Regions from separate parts of the Methylosinus sp. DMC45 genome, predicted to be linked through region 1. Evidence: predicted binding sites of a transcription regulator. Region 1 holds the regulator's gene; the other holds the start of a gene.
What was found. The regulator PhoB, encoded in region 1, activates phosphate uptake and scavenging genes when phosphate is short. The targets are predictions, from matches to a motif close to TGTCATNNANCTGTCAT.

Region 1 (4,919 bases):
ATCATCTACGGCATTTGGGGCCTGTTCGTGCTGGCGCCCTTCCTGCAGCAGCATGTGCAGCCTGCGCTGATCTCGCTCACCGGCGACATTCCCGTGCTGTCGAGCCTCTTCGCCGGCCCGCCCTATGGCATCGGCATGCTGACGGCGGGCTTCATTCTGGCGATCATGGTGCTGCCCTTCATCACCTCCATCTCGCGCGACGTGTTCGACACGGTTCCGCCGGTGCTGAAGGAGGCGGCCTCGGGCGTCGGCTGCACGACCTGGGAAGTGATGCGCCATGTCGTCATTCCCTACACGCGCGTCGGCGTGATCGGGGGCGTCATGCTCGGCCTCGGCCGCGCGCTCGGCGAGACGATGGCCGTCACCTTCGTCATCGGCAACGCCCATAAGGTGTCGAGCTCGCTGCTCGCGCCGGGCACGACCATATCGGCGACCATCGCCAATGAGTTCACCGAGGCTGTCGGCGATCTCTACACCTCCGCGCTGATCGAGCTCGGCCTCATCCTCTTCGTCATCACCTTCTTCGTGCTGGCGGCGGCGCGCTTCATGCTGATGCGCATCGAGCAGAAATCGGGAGCCTGACCCTTGTCCCTCTATTCCTCCCGCCGCCGCATCAATATCGTCGCCACGACGCTGTGCTGGACCGGCACGCTGTTCGGCCTCGCCTGGCTGGTGCTGATCCTCGGCGCGCTGATCTATGAAGGCGCGCGCGGCCTCTCGCCGGCCGTCTTCACCGAGATGACGCCGCCTCCCGGCGCCACCGGCGGATTGCTCAACGCCATCGCCGGCTCGCTGGTGATGACGACGATCGGCGTGCTGCTCGGCACGCCGCTCGGAATGCTCGCCGGCACCTATATGGCCGAATATGGCCGCTACTCGAAGCTCAGCACCCTCGTGCGCTTCATCAACGACATTCTGCTCAGCGCGCCCTCCATCGTCATCGGCCTCTTCGTCTATACGGTGGTGGTGGCCCGCGTCGGGCATTTCTCCGGCATAGCGGGCGCGCTGGCGCTGGGCGTGCTGGTGGTGCCGGTCGTCGTGCGCACCACGGAGGACATGCTGCTGCTGGTGCCGCTGCCGCTGCGCGAGGCGGCGACGGCGCTCGGCCTGCCGCGCTCGCATATGCTGATGCGCGTCGCCTATCGCGCGGCGAAATCGGGCATCGTCACCGGCGTGCTGCTGGCCATTGCGCGCGTCTCCGGCGAGACGGCGCCGCTGCTGTTCACCTCGCTCAACAATCAGTTCTGGAGCACGGATCTCAACGCGCCGGTCTCCAGCCTGCCCGTCGTCATCTTCCAATTCGCGCTCTCGCCCTACAAGGACTGGCAGCAGCTCGCCTGGACCGGCGCTCTGCTCGTCACCATCGCCGTCCTTCTGCTCTCCATCACCGCGCGCGCGCTCAGCAGCCAGGGAAAACACAAATGACCGCCATGCCGGTTGTCGAAGCCACCATTCCGACCAAAGTCTCGGTTCGCGATCTGGATTTTTATTACGGATCGACAAAGGCGCTGAAATCGATCTCGCTGCCGCTCTACACCAATAAGGTGACGGCCTTCATCGGCCCGTCCGGCTGCGGCAAATCGACTCTGCTGCGCATATTGAACCGCATGTACGACCTCTATCCCAAGCAGCGGGCCGAGGGCGAGGTGCTGCTCGACGGCGAGAACATCCTCGACCCGCGCGTCGACCTCAATCTCCTGCGCTCGCGCGTTGGCATGGTGTTCCAGAAGCCGACGCCCTTCCCCATGTCGATCTACGACAATATCGCCTTCGGCATTCGCCTCTATGAGAAGCTCTCGCGCAGCGAGCTGGACGGGCGCGTCGAGGCGGCGCTGCGCGGCGCGGCTTTGTGGGACGAGGTGCGCGACAAGCTGAACTCCAGCGGCCTGGGGCTCTCTGGCGGCCAGCAGCAGCGCCTGTGCATCGCGCGCACCGTCGCCATTCAGCCGGAGGTGATCCTGTTCGACGAGCCCTGCTCGGCGCTGGACCCGATCTCGACGGCGAAGATCGAGGAGCTCATCGACGAAATGTCCGAGCGCTACACGATCGCCATCGTCACCCACAACATGCAGCAGGCGGCGCGCGTCTCCGATTTCACCGCCTTCATGTATCTCGGCGATCTCGTCGAGTTCGGCGAGACCAATAATCTCTTCACCGCGCCGCAGAACAAGAAGACGCAGGACTATATCACCGGCCGCTTCGGCTGAGCGCGCATCGCGCACGAGGACATTGAGACCATGAGCGAACATATCGTCAGCTCCTATGACCGCGACCTCGAAGTGCTCGGCCGTCGTATCGCCGAGATGGGAGGCATCGCCGAGAAAATGCTCGCCGAAGCCATGGATGCGCTCGCCAATTTCGACATAGAGCTCGCCCATCGCGTCGTCGCCACCGATCAGCGCCTCGACGCGCTGCAGCGCGAGATAGAGGAGAACGCCATCCTCACCATCGCGCGGCGGCAGCCGCTCGCCATCGATCTGCGCGAATGCATCGCCGCCATGCGCATCGCCGCCGATCTCGAGCGCGTCGGCGATCTCGCCAAGAGCATCGCCAAGCGCACGGTGAAAATCCTCTCCGAGGCGCGGGTGCCGCGCGCCGTCATCGGCCTCAAGACGATGGCGGAAGTCGCGGCCATTCAGCTGAAGGACGTGCTGGACGCCTACGCTCAGCGCGACGTCGAGCGCGCCCGCGCGGTCTGGACCAATGACAGCGAGCTCGACGCGCTGGAAGATTCGGTGTTCCGCGATCTCCTCACCTTCATGATGGAGGATCCGCGCAACATCTCCTTCTGCACGCATCTGCTCTTCTGCTCGAAGAACATAGAGCGCATCGGCGATCACACCACCAATGTCGCCGAGACGATCGTCTATCTCGTCACTGGCGAGGCGATGCCGACCGACCGCCCCAAGGGCAAATCGGCGAGCCTCCCCGCCAGCGCGGAACCGGATGAGCCCACGAAATGAATGAAATCCGCGTCGCCGCTCCGCGCGAGGCGCCGCACGACAGGGCGCCGCGAATTCTCGTCGTCGAGGACGACGCGGCGCTGGCGCTGCTGCTCGGCTATAATCTCGAGGCCGAGGGCTTTCTCGTCGAGCATATAGAGCGTGGCGACGAGGCGGAAATCCGCCTCGCCGAATCGCAGCCCGATCTCGTCATTCTCGACTGGATGCTGCCCGGCGTCTCCGGCCTCGAGATCTGCCGGCGCCTCCGCGCGCGCGACGACACGCGCAGCATGCCGATCATCATGCTCACCGCGCGCGGCGACGAGAATGAGCGTGTGCGCGGCCTCTCCATCGGCGCCGACGATTATGTGGTGAAGCCCTTCTCGCCGCCGGAGCTGATGGCGCGCGTCCATGCGCTGCTGCGCCGCGCGCGGCCGGAGCGGGTGGCGACGCGCCTCGTCGCCGGCGACATAGACCTCGACCGCGAGACGCGCCGCGTCAAGCGCGGCGGACGCGAGATTCATCTCGGCCCGACCGAGTTCCGCCTGCTGGAATATCTGATGGAGAAGCCCGGCCGCGTCTTCTCGCGCGCGCAATTGCTGGACAGCGTATGGGGCCTCTCGGCGGAGATCGACGAGCGCACCGTCGACGTGCATGTCGGCCGCCTGCGCAAAGCGATCATCCGCGGCCGCGAGAAAGACCCGATCCGCACCGTGCGCGGCACCGGCTATTCCTTCGACGAGACTTTTGGAAGGAATTGAGGAGGCGATGCGAGCCTGACCGCGGTCCAGGGGGCGCTTTGGATCGCGAGCCTTAGGCTCGCTTTTGTCTGCACGCGCTCCCTCCGCCCATCGTCATTGCGAGCGTAGCGAAGCAATCCTTCAGCCGTGGGCGGCCCCTGGATCGCGTCGTCGCTACGCTCCTCGCGATGACGGCGGCGGCGGGATCAGCCTACGAACGCGCCGCCAGCTCCGCCGCGCGATAGCCGGACCTGATCGCCCCTTCGATCGTCGCCGGAAGGCCGGTCGCCGTCCAATCGCCGGCGAGGAAGAGATTGCGCCAGCGCGTCACAGCGCCGGGGCGGCGCTGCTGCTGCGCCGGCGTCGCGGCGAAAGTGGCGCGCTTTTCCTTCACGATCTGCCATGGCGGCAGCTCCGCCGGCAGGCCCGTAGCGGCGGCGACCTCGGCCCATATGCGCTCGGCGAGGCTTTCGCGCGGCTCGTCCATCAGCCGATCGGCGCCGCTGATCGTCACCGAGAGCCGATCCTCGAAAGCGAACAGCCATTCGGTGAGCGAGCCGATCATGCCGAGCAGCGCCGGCTGGCCGGGCGGCGGCGCGATCTTGAAATGCGCATTGACGATGCCGCGAAAATCATCCGGCGCGACGAGGCCCGGAACGAGCTCCTGCGCCGCCCAGGGCGGGACGGCGAGCGCGACGCGATCATTCGCGCCGAGCGCGATTTTCTCGTCGCCGAAATCGAGCGCTGTGGCGCGCTCCTCGGAAAATTCGATTCCCTTCAGCCGCGCGGCGAAGCGGGGCGCGGCGCCCCGCGCGGCGAGCGCGCTCAGCGCCGGCTCGATGAAAGCCGTCCCGAGCCCGCGCCGCGCGACCAGCGGACGGCAGGCGGCGCCGCCTGCGGCGAGCGTCTCGCGCAGCACGGCGGCGGCGAGAGCGGCGGAAGACTCGCGCGGCTCCGTGTTGAGCGCGGAGAGCAGCACCGGCCCCCACAGCCGCTCATAGAGCACGCCGGAACATTTCATCGCCTCGCCGATGGTCGCGCCCTTTTTGGCGAGGAGAATGCCGATCGCGCCGAGATAATCGCCCGGCGCCGTGCCGGGCGCGCGGCGATCACGCACAAAAATCCACCAGGGCAGGCGCGAGGAATTGGGCCGCATGCGCCAGCGAACGCCATCGCGCGTGTCCAAAAAATCGAAGGCGCATTCCTTCGGCCCTGCCAGCTCCTCCGCCGAGCCGAT
Region 2 (4,919 bases), on a different contig from region 1:
CGCGTCTGGACATTTCAAACGCTCACGAAAAAGCTGAGCGAAAGCATGGAATGTCACCGGCTGATTGGCGATGGCGAAGGCGACGACATGGCCGTCGCGCACGCCGACGCCATTGCGAATCTTCATCGACGTGCCGGTGTCGTGAATGCGCGGATTGATGCGTCCGCCGATGACGAGCATCGGCCCGGATTGCGTCGCATAGGCGGGATGCAGCCGCTCTCTCAGAAAGCGCTGCGTCTCGGCGACGCCGGCGCGCGCGCCCTCCACCCAGAAGATTCCATTGGGCTTCATATGGAAATTGCCGGCGCCGGAATTGGTGTTGGCGCTCTTCTCCATATGGCCGCCTTCGACATAGAGTCCGACAGGACGGCGGCGCTCGTCATACATTCCGGCGTTCATCGCGAAGAGAAGCTTCTCGTTTCTTTGCGCGAGCGCTGCGTCGAGCGCCGAGAAGGAGCCATAGACCTCGTCTTTCGCATCGGCGAGGAAGAGGCGAATGGAATCGCTGCGTGTGTCGAAGACGCAGACAGTGTAGCTCGCGCCAGCATCCTCCATGTCCTGGCAAGGATTGCGCGCCGCCGCGGCGGCGGGCGAGGCGAAGAGGAGGAGAGCGAGGCAGAGGAGGCGACGAAGCGGAATCATGCGCCGATCATAGCATGCCCGCGGCGCCGTCCGCAGCGTCAGCCGCGCGCATCGGGCGGCGTCGCTGCGCCGGGGCCGAGCGAGCGCTGCAAGATCACCGAATCCGTCCAGCTGCCGAATTTATATCCGACGCCGGAGAGATAGCCGGCCTGCCGAAAGCCGATCGCCTCATGCAGCTTCAGCGACGCTTCATTGGCGGCGTCGACATAGCCGATCATCTGCCGAAAGCCCGCCGCCGCGCAGGCGTCCACGAGCGCTTGCAGCAGCAGCCGGCCGACGCCGCGATGCAGATGGCGCGGATCGACATAGATCGAATGCTTGACCACATAGCGATAGGCCGGACGCTTGCGAAACGGCACGACATAGGCGTAGCCGAGCACGGCGCGCTCATGCTCGGCGACGAGATGCGGCAGCCGATGATTGCCCATATTCTTGCGTCGCCGCTTCAAATCTTCTTTCTGCGGCGGCTCGTAGAGCGGCGCATCGGCGGGATCGAGCCCCTTGCGCACATGCTGGAGATAGATCGCCAGCATGGCGTCGACGTCCTCGTCGCGCGAGGGGCGCACGAGGATCGTCGCGCGTTCGGCGCCGGCTTCGATCATGGTCATTCCTGCACCACATAAGTGTAGAGCCGCATCTTCGCCTCGCCGTTCCACTGCTTGTAGAGGCCCTGTATCTCATAATCGAAGCCGGGGAAGAGATTGGCGCTGCGTTCGAACATGCGCAAATATTCCAGCATGGGCCGCGCCTTCGCGTCGAGCCGCTCGCCCGGAACGATCGTCGCAATGCCCGGCGGATAGATGACGAAGAGCGTCGTCGCTATGCGACCTTCGATCTCGTCGATCGGCAGGAAATCCACATCATTGCGCACGAGGCGGAGGTAAGCCTCGCGCGGCGTCATCGCCATTTCGGGGAGATGCTCCTGCCGGAACTGCGCCTGCTGCAGAGCGCTGGCGTTCGCCTCCTTGAAGAAGCGATGCATGTCGGCGCAGAGATCGCGCAGCCGCACGCCCCTATAGCGCGCGGCGCGGCGCGCGACGAATTCAGGAATGACGTCCTGCAGCAGCGCATTGTCGTCATGCAGGCGCTTGAAGGCGACGAGCGAGGAGACCAGCGTTCCCGCCTTGCTGGACTCGACGCCGGGCGTCAGCAGGAAGAGCAGAGAATTGAGGTCGTTCTTCTCCGGCACGATCCGGTTCTCACGCAAATATTGCGCGACGATCGGCGCCGGGATTCCATGATCGGCGTAGGCGCCGCTCTCGCGATCGAAGCCGGGCGTCAGCAGAGTGAGCTTGGCCGGATCGGTGATGGCGAAGCCCGGCGCCATATTGGAGAATCCATGCCAGCGCGCATCCGGCGCCAGCGCCCAGAAGTCGGGATTGCGCGCGAGCTGATCGGTGGAGACGCTCTCCCAGGGAACGCGATGCGCGCCGGATTCGCGCGCCGCGTCGGGTATGGAGACCCAATCGGGCGCGAAAGGATCGAAGAACCAGCGCCGCGCCGGATCCTGCTCCTTGGCCTCGAACTCGCGCCGCACGGCGCGCAGCTTCTTGCGCAGCTCTATGCCGAGCCGGATCGTGTCGTCCCACAAGAGCTCGCCGGAGCGGCCTTTCATCATCTGCGCGCCGACATCCAGCGAGGCGAACAGCGGATAGAAGGGCGAGGTGGAGGCGTGCTGCATGAAGCCTTCGTTGAAGCGGCGATGCTCCACGCGCCGCCGCTGGCCTTTGATGTGGCGATCGCGCACATGAATTTGCGAGGCCTGCGAGAAGCTGGCGAGCTGCTTATGCGTCGATTGCGTCGCGACGATGCCGGGCGACGCCTCGGTGAGATTCTTCAGCCCCATCGCATAGCGCCGCTCATAGAGCGGATGGAATTTCATGAAGCCGGCCCAGGCTTCGTCGAAGAGAATATAGTCGCAGAGATGTCCGATCTTTTGGGCGATCCATTCGGCGTTGTGAATCGTGCCGTCATAAGTGCATTGCTCGATGACGGCGGCGCGGAACGGCCGCTCCTTGCGCCAGGCGTCCTTGTCCTTCACCAGCGGATTGGCGCGAATGCGCTCGCGCAATTTTTCTTCGTCGAAGGCTTCGTGCTCGATCGGGCCGATGAGGCCATGGGCGTTGCGCGTCGTCGGCAGAAAGATCGGCACGCCGCCGCCGAGCAGCAGCGCGCCATGATGCGCGGCCTTGTGATTATTGCGGTCGAACAGCACGAGATCGCCTTCGGCGACCAGATTGGTGAGCACGACCTTATTGGAGGAGGATGTGCCGTTGAGCACGAAGTAGGTCTTCTCCGCGCCGAAGATTTCGGCCGCCGCCTTTTGCGCGGCAAGCGCCGGCCCTTCATGCGTCAACAGATCGCCGAGCTCGACGACGGAATTGTCGAGATCGTCGCGGAACACGGCCTCGCCCAAATGCTCCATGAAGATGCGGCCGATCGGGCTGCGGCTGTAGAAAATGCCGCCATTATGGCCGGGGCAGGTCCACAGCTGATTGCCTTCCTCCGCATAATCGACCAGCGCGCCGAAGAAAGGCGTCTTCAGCGTCTCCGCATATTGCTTGAGGCGCGAGACGAGATTTTTGGCGATGAATTCCGGCGTCTCCTCGGCGAGGAAGACATAGCCGTCGATGAAGTCCAGCACCTCGACCGGAATATCCTCGAAGCGCTTGCGGCGAATGAGCAGCACGATCGGCATTTCGAGGCCGCGCTTGCGCATGAGATCGATGAGCGAGGCGGTCTTGCCCTCGAGGCCCTTCTTGCCCCAATCGACGACGAGGCAGCCGATGGCGGCGTCTGTCTGCACCACGATCTCGGCGTCCTCCACGCGGCGCGCGCGCACGACTTGAAAGCCCATGCTCTCGATCGCGGCGATGATCTGATTGACGCGCAGCCCCTCGAGGTCGTCGGCCTCGAAATTGGGCGCGGAGAAGAGGAATGTGAAGCGGCGGGAGAAGTCCATTCGAATCGGCCTGTGGCGCTGACGAGGAAGAGGAGGGGCCCCGCACTCACAGCCTTGTTCCATGACACAATCGTGACAGCGCGCGCCCTTGTGAAACTCCCGCACCCGCCGCTCGCGGCCGAGACTGAGAATTCGGGTCAACGGCGGTCAAGGAATTGCGCGGGGCGGGATTTCCTGTCGGCGGAGCGATTCTGGAGCCGCCGTGACGAGCCTCGCCTTCGCCGTTATCGAAGAGACGTCGCGTCTGAGGACGTTTCTCGACCATTTCTCGAATATCGACGATCCGCGCGCGCCCTGGCGCGTCGCGCATCCGCGGCGCGCGGAACATGGCCGTCGTCGGGCGTTTCGCCGTCGATCTGAGCCACGCCGCCGCTATCGCCTCGGGGGCCGAAGCTCATCGACCCGAATTCGGAGCCCCGCGCGCCTAGCGGAACCAGACGTAGACGATCGCCGCCGCCAGAGCCAGGACGAGGCCGATCGCCGTATTGCGCAGAAAGCCGCCCTCGAACTCCTCCATTCCCTCTTCCTTTCTCGCCGTCGCGTCGATTCGACGCATTTCTAAAGCTGCATCCAACGCTGAGAATAGCCTCGAGGGCGGTTAATTCCCAGGGGCCGCTCTCGGTTGGGAGCCCGGCGCAGGCCGGGCTCTTTTTCTTTGCGTGGGGGGAGCCTGCGGCGCCTCGCTCGCGGCGGCGCCATGCGCTAAGGTCCGCCCGCCGCTCGGAAGGACCTCATGCCTCTCTATTTCGCCTATGGCGCCAATATGGACGTCGCCGCAATGGCGGTCCGCTGTCCGCATTCGCGGCCGCTCGGCCTCGGACGGCTGGCGCGCTATCGTTTCGCCATTCTGGAGACCGGCTACGCCACGGTCGTGCCGGACGCGCGGGCGCAGGTCCATGGCCTGCTCTATGACCTCGCCGTGGCGGATGTGCCGGCGCTCGACCGCTACGAGGAGATCGGCCGCCGCCTCTACCGCAAGGTCGTGCAGCCGGTGCTGCGCGCGCCGGTGGGCTCGGCGCGGGCGCTCGTCTATATCGGAACCGCGACGCGCGAGGGGCCGGCGGCGCCCGGCTATGTCGAGAATATCGTCGCCTCGGCGCGCGCGCTCGGCCTGCCCGGCGCCTATATCGCCTTTCTGGAGAGCCATGCGCCCAATGCGCAGCAGAGGATGAGCCGAAGATGAGCGCTGTTCCCGTTCCGACCGTCCATACGCTGGCCGAGCTGCGCGAGCGCGTCGCGCAATGGCGCGCGCGCGGCGAGCGCGTCGGCTTCGTCCCCACAATGGGCGCGCTGCACCAGGGCCATCTCGCTCTGG

Region 2: the regulator PhoB is predicted to act here: its motif matches at 3,666-3,682, upstream of ACT53T_RS11575 (Orn/Lys/Arg family decarboxylase).

What each region holds. Positions count from the first base shown of each region.
Region 1 covers NZ_JBQUZK010000056.1:433,912-438,830, forward strand. Annotated here, with positions in the region: gene pstC (phosphate ABC transporter permease subunit PstC) at 1-582, shown strand, start outside; gene pstA (phosphate ABC transporter permease PstA) at 586-1,425, shown strand; gene pstB (phosphate ABC transporter ATP-binding protein PstB) at 1,422-2,207, shown strand; gene phoU (phosphate signaling complex protein PhoU) at 2,238-2,963, shown strand; gene phoB (phosphate regulon transcriptional regulator PhoB) at 2,960-3,703, shown strand; gene hpnE (hydroxysqualene dehydroxylase HpnE) at 3,894-4,919, opposite strand, start outside.
Region 2 covers NZ_JBQUZK010000038.1:174,491-179,409, reverse strand. Annotated here, with positions in the region: gene ACT53T_RS11585 (phosphodiester glycosidase family protein) at 1-642, opposite strand, end outside; gene ACT53T_RS11580 (N-acetyltransferase family protein) at 681-1,250, opposite strand; gene ACT53T_RS11575 (Orn/Lys/Arg family decarboxylase) at 1,247-3,604, opposite strand; gene ACT53T_RS11570 (gamma-glutamylcyclotransferase family protein) at 4,338-4,787, shown strand; gene panC (pantoate--beta-alanine ligase) at 4,784-4,919, shown strand, end outside.